Regions from separate parts of the Paenibacillus sp. LC231 genome, predicted to be linked through region 2. Evidence: a T-box and tRNA genes for the amino acid it is inferred to sense, from the RefSeq annotation. Region 2 holds a T-box; the other holds one or more tRNA genes.

Region 1 (4,998 bases), on a different contig from region 2:
GAGATTTCCCAACTAGTAAGACCCCTTGAAGACGACGAGGTAGATAGGTTGGAGGTGGAAGTGCAGCAATGCATGGAGCTGACCAATACTAATCGGTCGAGGGCTTATCCAAAATCACCCCAAAAAGTGAAGCGAAGCTTTGAAGCAACGCCGAATACTTTCCGGGGACCCCGATACCACATCGGGTGAATGCTACGAATTCTAATGTGCTGCAAAGATCGTTTCGTATCTAGTTTTCAGGTGATCAATCACTTGAATTGAATATTGTTCCCTGATAGCTCAGTTGGTAGAGCACTCGACTGTTAATCGAGTTGTCACAGGTTCGAGTCCTGTTCGGGGAGCCATTTATGGAGAGGTGTCCGAGTTGGCCGAAGGAGCACGATTGGAAATCGTGTAGGCGCCAAAAGCGTCTCGAGGGTTCGAATCCCTCTCTCTCCGCCACTATTATTTTAAGCAAGGCCCGTTGGTCAAGGGGTTAAGACACCTCCCTTTCACGGAGGTAACAGGGGTTCGAATCCCCTACGGGTCACCACTTTCTTAATTGCATCAGGGGATGAGAATCCCGTCGGTTCGTCGGAGGATAACTTCGTAAGCATAGACTTCGCAGTCTCGAACGAAGTGAGAGTATCCCCTACGGGTCACCACTTTATTAAAAAAAACACTTGCTTCTTATATCAGATTTTGATATAATAAAAGTCGCTTTGTTACGGAGGCTTAGCTCAGCTGGGAGAGCATCTGCCTTACAAGCAGAGGGTCGGGGGTTCGATCCCCTCAGCCTCCACCATGATTTATCCCCAAAAAGTGAAGCACATGCTTCGTAGGTAATTTCGATTACTTTTCGGGGACCCCATACAAGCAACCCTTTTAATGACGCGGGGTGGAGCAGTTCGGTAGCTCGTCGGGCTCATAACCCGAAGGTCGTAGGTTCAAATCCTGCCCCCGCAACCAATTTATATCGCAATAGCGATAATGCCTCGTGGAACTGTGGTGTAGAGGCCTAACATGCCTGCCTGTCACGCAGGAGATCGCGGGTTCGAATCCCGTCAGTTCCGCCATTCTTTACAACTTTGGGATGAGATGAGTATCCGATATGGGTTCCGTCAAAGTTCGCGAAGAGCTTTAAGGCTCGGTAGCTCAGTCGGTAGAGCAGAGGACTGAAAATCCTCGTGTCGGCGGTTCGATTCCGTCCCGAGCCACCATGTACGTTTTATAACTTTATATGCCGGTGTAGCTCAATTGGTAGAGCAACTGACTTGTAATCAGTAGGTTGGGGGTTCAAGTCCTCTCGCCGGCACCATTCTGGAGGATTAGTGAAGTGGCTAAACACGGCAGACTGTAAATCTGCTCTCTTCGAGTTCGGTGGTTCGAATCCATCATCCTCCACCAGTTTTTAGGGGCATAGTTTAAAGGTAGAACAGCGGTCTCCAAAACCGTTAGTGTGGGTTCAATTCCTGCTGCCCCTGCCAATCGTATCACAGTGTTTCAATATGGCGGTCGTGGCGAAGTGGTTAACGCACCGGATTGTGGCTCCGGCACTCGGGGGTTCAATTCCCCTCGATCGCCCCATATTACAAAATCATATTGGGGATTAGCCAAGCGGTAAGGCAACGGACTTTGACTCCGTCATGCATAGGTTCGAATCCTATATCCCCAGCCATTGATTTTTATGTTTGCGGACGTGGCTCAGCGGTAGAGCATCGCCTTGCCAAGGCGAGGGTCGCGGGTTCGATTCCCGTCGTCCGCTCCATTTTTATTTCTGGCGCCATAGCCAAGTGGTAAGGCACAGCTCTGCAAAAGCTTTATCCCCAGTTCGAATCTGGGTGGCGCCTCCATTACAAACTTATGTGCCCTTAGCTCAGCTGGATAGAGCGTTTGACTACGAATCAAAAGGTCAGGAGTTCGAATCTCTTAGGGCACGCCATAATGTAAGCCGGTGTGGCGGAATTGGCAGACGCGCGCGACTCAAAATCGTGAGGGAAACCGTGGGGGTTCGAGTCCCTTCACCGGCATCATCTAAAAGGAATGTAGACGTTAAACGTCTGCATTCCTTTTTTCGTTGCATCTACATCGATTGCTTCTTCGTGATTTTAATATTAGACTCCATTCTTCTTGTTACCTCTCCAGTAATCGCGAGGGTTTTTCTATCACCTTCGGAGCTTCCTCGAGCTACACTCCTTAAATCTAAACTATCATTAGAAACCACGTTCTTTATAGGTAAAACAAAGATTATCCAGATGAACTCATCTACACAGGCTAACCCATCGAATCATCGATCCAGTGCAGGGTTGGACGTAGGTCTGTAGAAGGCCCCGCCTTAGGTCTAGGTCCAAAAACCGTCCCCAGGCCGTTTTAGCCAAACTCGAAATTACCTAGAATAGAGTCATAAGGTTGAACAAAAGAAACAACGATCAAACAACAGAAAGGCGGTGTATAAATGAGAAATTCAAAAGGAAATGGAATGAGTATCCTGTTGATTGGTGTAGGGATCTTGGTTCTCCTTGGAGTATTCGGTCCTCTGCTTGGGTGGTTGTTCAGTCTTCTAATTCCAATCCTGATGGTCGCTTTGGGATACTACGGGATCCGGAGAGGTAACACCTTGATGGGATGGGTTATTCTCGGTATCGGTGTGATCTGGTTGATGGGTAAACTGTCTTGGCTGATCGGTCCGATCTTTGGAATTATCTTGATCATCTACGGGTTGTCCCGATTGAAGAATGGTAGACCCCGTTATTGATAAAAACCACTACATTAAATAACATGCATGAACAACAGATCATGATAGATGAGGAGGGCTAAGCCAATATGAGTGTTTTCCGGCGGATAAGAGACATAACCGTAGCAACATTGAATGAAAAGCTCGAGCAGAGCCAGGATCCGGTTCGATTGATCGACCAGTTCCTACATTCAACCAGACAGGACATTGCTGAGGCTGAGAAGCTGCAGCAGCAATGCCAAGTACATTCCAGACAGCTGAAGCAGCAGGTGGATCAAGCCGAATCCATGCGATATAAACGCGAAGAGCAGGCACTGCTTGCACTGAAGGCCGGCGAAGAACATCTTGCCAAGCTGGCATTGCAGGAGAAACTGATCTATGAGGAAAAGATCGAGCAGTATCAAGGCCTGTTGTCCTCAAGCCTGGAGTCGCTAAAAGAAATCGAGGAGCAGCTCGGCGAGCTGCGGATGGAATATCAGACGGTATACAGCAAACGTCAATATTATGTTGCCCGAGTGGAAACCCTTCGTCTTCAGCAGAAAATGAATGAACGTACGGGCTCCTACGGCGGCGGTCATGACGTACCGAAGATGTTCAATCGCCTCGAAGACCGTATCAGCGATTGGGAACTGGAAGCCAGAAGTCTTCGCGATTTACGCCGCATGGGGCAGGAATACATGGAACAGGCTGGTGAATCGGTCTCCACTGTATTAGAAAAAGAACTTGCCCGCCTGAAGCAAAAGCTGAATAACAGCGGAAAGGAGTAACCATGACTAGATTGTACCGTTCCACCCGAGACAAAATGTTCACAGGGTTGATCGGCGGTATATCCGATCATTTCGGAGTCGAATCTACCCTACTTAGAATCATATTTGTAGTCAGTATCTTTTTTACAGGCGGTACAACGCTGTTGATCTATCTGATTGCATCCCTTGTAGTACCTAAGGAGCCGTATTATCACGATCCGTATGGTCCACAGGGCAGACATGGCGGCGGATACCGTTACAACGATCATCCGGGCCCTGGACCAGGCTACAACAGCTATAATGATTCTTATGGACGTCAAGGCTATCCTAATGAGCATAGTAGCTTTGGCCCCAAATATGACCGTCCCAATGGCACAAGAAACAACGCGTCAACGGATTCCGATCTGGATGCGATGATGAAGGATATTGAGAGAAAAGCAATGCAAAAAGAAATCGAAGAATTGAAGAAAAAACTTTCGAACTATGAGAAGGGAGATAAATAACATGGGAGTATTTAAAAGAATTAAGGATATGACGAAAGCATCGGTGAATGAACTGCTGGATAAAGTAGAGGATCCGATCGTAATGTTGAACCAGTACCTGCGCGACATGGAGGCAGAAATTCATGAAGCAGAGGTAACGGTTGCGAAGCAAATGGCTAATGAGCGTCGTATGAAGCAGCGCGTCGATGAGGCTGTGAAGATGGCGGCACAACGTGAAGCTCAAGCTGAATTGGCTCTGAAGAATGGTCAAGAAGAAGTGGCTCGCAAGCTGCTTGAAGAAAAAATCTATTTCGATCAAAAAGAAACCGAGTACGTGGAATTGCACCTGCAATCCGAGACGCAAGCAAAAGAGCTTGTAGCTCAGCTGCATGAAATGAAAGACGAGTTCTACAAAATGCGCAACAAGCGCAATGAGCTTGTTGCCCGCGCTCAAATGGCTAAAGCGAAGAAGCAAATGTCTCAAGTGAGCAGCCTGCACACGATCGAAAGCGGCAGTGCTTCGATGGGCTTCCATCGCATGGAGGAAAAAATCATGCAAATGGAAGCAGAAGCTGATGTGCTTCGCGCCCCATACCGTCCTAACAACGCAGTATACACAAGCCCCGTGGACGCTGAGAAGCAATTGAAGGTGGATGAGCAGCTGCAAGCTTTGAAAAACAAAATGGGGAATTCTTCGAAGTCCGAGTAATTCCTTAGCAAGTCAGCAAAATAAGATTAAACCGTATTCGAACACCATGTTCATATGATATGCTATACGAATGAGATTGTCGTATAGTACAGGCAAAGCCATACAGTGGGGAACGTCTCACTGATATGGCTTTTCCGAGCTTATATCTTGGTCATCAAGGAGGTGCGACATGGACAGAAACCGCTGGATAGCAGTTGGTTTAATCAGCTTGGGTTTTATTATGCTTTTCGGCCGATGGTTTGGTTTCTTCACCATTGTCGCCCTGTTACTCATGTTTGCAGGTGTCCTTCAGATCAGACATGGACATGTGAAGAAGGGATACATTCTGCTCGGAGTAGGTGCCGTACT
Region 2 (4,998 bases):
GCTTGGTCAATAATGCCGGATCTGAACAGGATTTGCTCCGTTAGTGTGGTTTTACCGGCATCAACATGGGCCAAAACTCCAATATTCAATATGTTCTTCATATATCATAACCCTCATTCGTTTCATAGTTAGTTGTCCTTTCCGTTGGAAGTTATGGTTCAATTGCCGCATGTATATCGCCTCCGTGTGAAATAAAAGTTACTTCCAGTTTATCCATTGAGAGCTGATCGGAATATGTAATAAATACTTATAATCGTTCATTATCTTGCTCTAAATCTGGTAACGTGCAGCGTCTTATTTGAATTTACATATTTAATACCGTGAAAAATGGTCGGCATTGGATTAGGATAAAGGCATACACCATATATTGAAGGAGTCTTGCATTTGATAACACTTCATGCCATAGATAAGGACAATTGGGAGGATTGCATCCGTCTTAAACCAAGACCTGAACAGGAGAAGTGGATTGCCCCCAATCTATACTCGATAGCGGAAGCTCAATTCATGGAGGGCTTCAAAACGCGTGCGATCTACCATGATGAAGAGATGATCGGATTTGTGATGTATGGCCTGCACCCGCACGATGATAACTACTGGATCTACCGGTTTATGATCGACGGCAAGTTTCAGGGACTGCATTATGCCAAACCTGCGATTCGTCTGGTTCTCGAGGAGATTCGGAACTCGCCGGATACAACAGACGATGTTATGCTCTGTTATAAATCCGAGAATGTACATGCAAAAAGGCTATATTCCCAAATCGGGTTTAAAGAAGCCGGGATTGCCCCTTGGGGAGACGTGATGGCTAAATATCGTTTTATATGATTAGCGTAGGGAGGGAACGGCAATTCGAATATTAGCGATTAGCGACATTCATGGCTGCTACGATGAGTTCAATCAGTTACTGTATGATGTGCAGTACAATCCCGCTAAGGACAAGCTGATCTTGCTCGGGGATTATGTGGATCGCGGATTCAAAAGCAGGGAAGTCATTGAACAAGTGATGAAACTGCGGGATGAAGGTGCCATCACTCTTCGCGGAAATCATGACCAGATGATGCTGGATGCCATTTTGTTTGATACGGATGAAGCGAACTCGCGCTGGATTCGCAATGGAGCTCGGCATACGATTGAAAGCTACTGCGGCGCCGATTTTTTTGAGGGTGAAATGGATCGTGCCAGATATAACGAAGGAAAAGCCTATATTAAAAAACAGTTTGAGCATCATCTATCCTTTCTTGATACGCTGGCTCTCTTCTATGAAACAGACACTCACATCTTCGTGCATGCAGGGATCAATCCGGGTGTTGAAGACTGGAAGTTGCAGCCTCAGCATGATTTCATCTGGATACGGGAACCATTCTTCAATTATCCTACAGGCATCAACAAAACCGTGGTGTTCGGGCATACGCCAGCGGTCAACCTGCATGACTCGGAGCAGATTTGGTTCTGTGGAGAAGGGGACAAAATCGGTATCGATGGAGCGTGCGTGTACGGTAAACAGCTGAACTGTCTGGAAATCACGGAAGAGCAGGAATACCGAACCCATTCTGTTCGGTTCATACACCATGATGTGAACGCAAAGGCAGAGCAATGAATGAACGAACACCTACTTTTAATAGGAGGATCTATCCATGTTAATGATGAATGAAAAGATAAAAGCACGCGAAGTAGAGCTGACCGGCTTAAACGGCGAAGATCTGGGAGTCGTCTCCAGGGATGAGGCGCTTGCGCTGGCGAAAAGTCACAAAGCCGATTTGGTGTGTACCTCGCTATTCAGCAGTCCCCCGCCATGCAAACTCGTAAGCCGGGGGCAGGCGAAGCAGGAGGCCGTGAAAGAGAAGAAGGGTCAGCAAGCTTCAGCCGGTCCGATGAAAGTAAAGGAATTCCGCTTGTCCGTACATATCGAAGAGCATGATTATGACACCAAGCTGTCGCAAATGCATAAGCTGCTGGCAGCGGGCAAAGCCGTCCAGCCCGTTATTCGCATTCAAGGCAAGGAGGGCGAAGCCGCCCGCAAACTGCTGGAGCGACTCGTGCAAGATCTGGCTGAGGTAGGCAAGAAGGAGACGGGCATACAAGTCAGCGGCAAGCAGGCTACGGTGAAGCTGCTGCCCATCTAATCGAACGGGACAAATTTTTCATTGCATCGGAGTTTCATTGTAGTTGACGTTTTACGGTTTACTTTTTATTTTTTTGATGATACTATGGATCAAATTGTAAACGCCATGAAGAGAAGAGTAGATGAGCAGGAATCCCTACAGAGAGCTCCGGTAAGCTGAAAAGGAGTTGGAAGCCATTCATTGAACCAAGCCTCTGAGCGGCGCATCGGAACTTATGGATAAGGGATGGTGCGACAGGAGCTCCTGTTATAGAGCTAGGGTATAAGCGATCGCGTGATGGCCGTACCTGATAAGGCTGGTATCGTGAGATATCGGCGAATAGGGGTGGCACCGCGAAACCAATCTCGTCCCCAAGACTTATGTCTTGGAGACGGGATTTTTTTGGTTTTGACGGAAATAAGACAGATCAAACAACTTAAGGGAGGAGTCAGGTATGAGCGACGACAAGAACAAAGGAGAAGAAACGGTGGATTTCTTGACCAAGATGATCAAGGAGGATGTAGAGAACAGCGTGTATAACAGGCCGGTGGCTACGCGATTTCCGCCGGAGCCTAACGGCTATCTGCACATCGGCAGCGCCTATGCGATTTACATCAATCATTCCATCGCCAGCCGGTTTCATGGAACATTCAATCTTCGGTTCGACGATACGAACCCACTGAAGGAAGATATCAAATATGTGCACGCGATTCAGGAGGATATCGAGTGGCTTGGACTTAAGCCGAACGTTTATTTCGGTTCGGATTATGCGGATCAAATCGCTGAAGCGGCCAGGAAACTCATTGCCAAAGGGAAGGCTTATGTCTGCGATCTCACACCCGAACAAATGACGGAATACCGTGGAACACTGACCGAAGCCGGCATCAACAGCCCGTTTCGGGAGCGCAGCATTGAGGAGAATATGGCGTTATTTGAGCAAATGATCGCAGGAGCATTCCATACGTCGGAAAAAGTACTTCGAGCCAAAATCGATATGTCGTCCCCCAACATGAATCTGAGAGATCCCGTCCTGTATCGTATCATTCATGCAGAGCATTACCGGACAGGAACAACGTGGTGTGTATATCCGATGTATGATTTCGCCCACCCGATCCAGGACTGGATCGAAGGAATTACCCATTCGCTATGCTCAGCCGAATTTAAAGATCATCGACCGTTATACGAGTGGGTACTTACGGAGTTGGAGGTGACGGAGCCTCCGAAGCAGCGGGAATTCGGAAGATTGAATATCTCGGGATACGTAACGAGCAAGCGATACCTGAGGGAATTGGTGGAGGGAGGTTTTGTCGACGGATGGGATGACCCCAGACTGCCAACGTTGAAAGGATTACGGCGGCGAGGCGTGTCACCTGAGGGCATCCGGCGTTTTCTGGGAGAACTCGGGGCGTCTCGCGGCAACAGCCTGGTGGACTTGGGCATGCTCGACCATTATATCCGTCAAGACTTGAAGGAACGGTGTTATAACACGATGGCCGTCATGAAGCCGCTGAAAGTGATCATCACGAATTTTTCAGAAGATTGCACCGAGATGCTTGCCATACCGAATCATGAAAATGATGAAACGTTGGGTGAGCGGGAGGTTCCTTTTTCACGGGAGTTGTACATCGAGCAAGAGGACTTTATGGAGGAGCCCGTTCCTGGATTTCACCGGTTATCTCCTGGCAAGGAAGTGCGCCTGAAAGGAGCCTACTTCATCAAATGCGAACATGTCGTGAAAGATCCAGCCACGGGGGACATCATGGAGATCCACTGCACGTATGATCCATTAACGAAGAGCGGGAGCGGATTTAATGAGCGGAAGGTGAAAGCAACGCTGCATTGGGTGTCTGCGAAGCACGGGATCCCGGCGGAACTTCATTTGTATGATAAGCTGCTGAAGGACTCGGCCGAGTTATCTGAATCGGACAACATATGGGAGGAGCTCATGAATCCCGATTCATTGATTCGGGTCGAAAACGCCATTTTGGAGCCTTCCATGCAGACAGCGACGATGAACCGAACGTACCAATTCATCAGACACGGCTATTTCTGCGTGGATTCCAAGTATACGACAGAACACAGTCTGGTGTTCAACCGTATCGTTCCTTTGAAGGATTCATGGAAAAAGCCTATTCGAAATTAAAATATAATTCCTACAACCGAAGCGGTTATATAAGCGTTGAGTGTAGGAGTTTCAGCCAACACCAAAGAGCCGGCAGCAAGATAGCTGCCGGCTTTTTGTGCTCGTAGTAAATTATCAGCATTTTTACCCTATATATTCAGCGTTAACGCGTCCAATGGTCCGGTCGAGATAAGGATGAAGGCAGTTTGGTGCCGGCGTCTCCTTTCGCCGCGTTAACCTGGAATTGAGTAAGGAAGAGGCTGGTCGCCAGATTGGCTCCCCTCAGGTCTGCGTCCCTGAAATCGGCACCGATTAGATCGGCAGCCCGCAGATCAGCTCCTCTGAGGTCCGCGGCAATGAGATAAGCTCCTCTCAGATTGGCGTATCTTAGGTCTGCTCCTTTAAGTTTTGCTCCCATCAGATCAGCACCGCGCCCCCCGATCTTTTGACGCACGGGCGGTCCTTTATGCTTCTTACGGGCATCATCCCGCACAAGCTCACTGGTTCGAAGGAGCAGCTGATTCACGTCTGCCCGATGAGCTGCAACATCCAGCCTTAACAAGGATTCGGGAGGAAGCTGTGTCATCCGCCGCGTCTCTTTTAGCGATAATCTCAGATCAGTATGAATGTCTTGAGCCGGTTGCAAAGCCAGGGCTTCGTTCAGATACCATAACAGCTCGTGAAGCTGTCGCATGATGGGGAATACGTCAAACATTTCTTTTGCCATCTCAGGAGCCTGCCGCCAGTCGCGACCGTTATAAGTACCCTGTGAAA

Evidence for each region. The T-box of region 2 lies ahead of AK95_RS32640 (glutamine--tRNA ligase/YqeY domain fusion protein). A T-box ahead of a tRNA ligase gene usually reads a tRNA of that ligase, here a tRNA-Gln.
Region 1: it encodes a tRNA-Gln, which carries the amino acid that the T-box ahead of AK95_RS32640 (glutamine--tRNA ligase/YqeY domain fusion protein) is inferred to sense. The anticodon was not compared.

The regions. Positions count from the first base shown of each region.
Region 1 is NZ_JFOM01000044.1:13-5,010, forward strand. Features, by position in the region: partial or broken rRNA gene AK95_RS23485 (23S ribosomal RNA) at 1-112, shown strand, start outside; tRNA gene AK95_RS23490 (tRNA-Asn) at 269-344, shown strand; tRNA gene AK95_RS23495 (tRNA-Ser) at 350-441, shown strand; tRNA gene AK95_RS23500 (tRNA-Glu) at 458-532, shown strand; tRNA gene AK95_RS23505 (tRNA-Val) at 709-784, shown strand; tRNA gene AK95_RS23510 (tRNA-Met) at 872-948, shown strand; tRNA gene AK95_RS23515 (tRNA-Asp) at 979-1,055, shown strand; tRNA gene AK95_RS23520 (tRNA-Phe) at 1,124-1,199, shown strand; tRNA gene AK95_RS23525 (tRNA-Thr) at 1,222-1,297, shown strand; tRNA gene AK95_RS23530 (tRNA-Tyr) at 1,302-1,386, shown strand; tRNA gene AK95_RS23535 (tRNA-Trp) at 1,393-1,466, shown strand; tRNA gene AK95_RS23540 (tRNA-His) at 1,491-1,566, shown strand; tRNA gene AK95_RS23545 (tRNA-Gln) at 1,583-1,657, shown strand; tRNA gene AK95_RS23550 (tRNA-Gly) at 1,673-1,747, shown strand; tRNA gene AK95_RS23555 (tRNA-Cys) at 1,759-1,832, shown strand; tRNA gene AK95_RS23560 (tRNA-Arg) at 1,845-1,921, shown strand; tRNA gene AK95_RS23565 (tRNA-Leu) at 1,930-2,009, shown strand; gene AK95_RS23570 (LiaF transmembrane domain-containing protein) at 2,435-2,734, shown strand; gene AK95_RS23575 (PspA/IM30 family protein) at 2,803-3,480, shown strand; gene AK95_RS23580 (PspC domain-containing protein) at 3,483-3,962, shown strand; gene AK95_RS23585 (PspA/IM30 family protein) at 3,964-4,650, shown strand; gene liaF (cell wall-active antibiotics response protein LiaF) at 4,820-4,998, shown strand, end outside.
Region 2 is NZ_JFOM01000058.1:171,329-176,326, reverse strand. Features, by position in the region: gene AK95_RS32660 (elongation factor G) at 1-101, opposite strand, end outside; gene AK95_RS32655 (GNAT family N-acetyltransferase) at 385-825, shown strand; gene AK95_RS32650 (metallophosphoesterase family protein) at 848-1,597, shown strand; gene infC (translation initiation factor IF-3) at 1,635-2,123, shown strand; T-box leader at 2,220-2,478, shown strand; gene AK95_RS32640 (glutamine--tRNA ligase/YqeY domain fusion protein) at 2,557-4,245, shown strand; gene AK95_RS32635 (pentapeptide repeat-containing protein) at 4,388-4,998, opposite strand, start outside.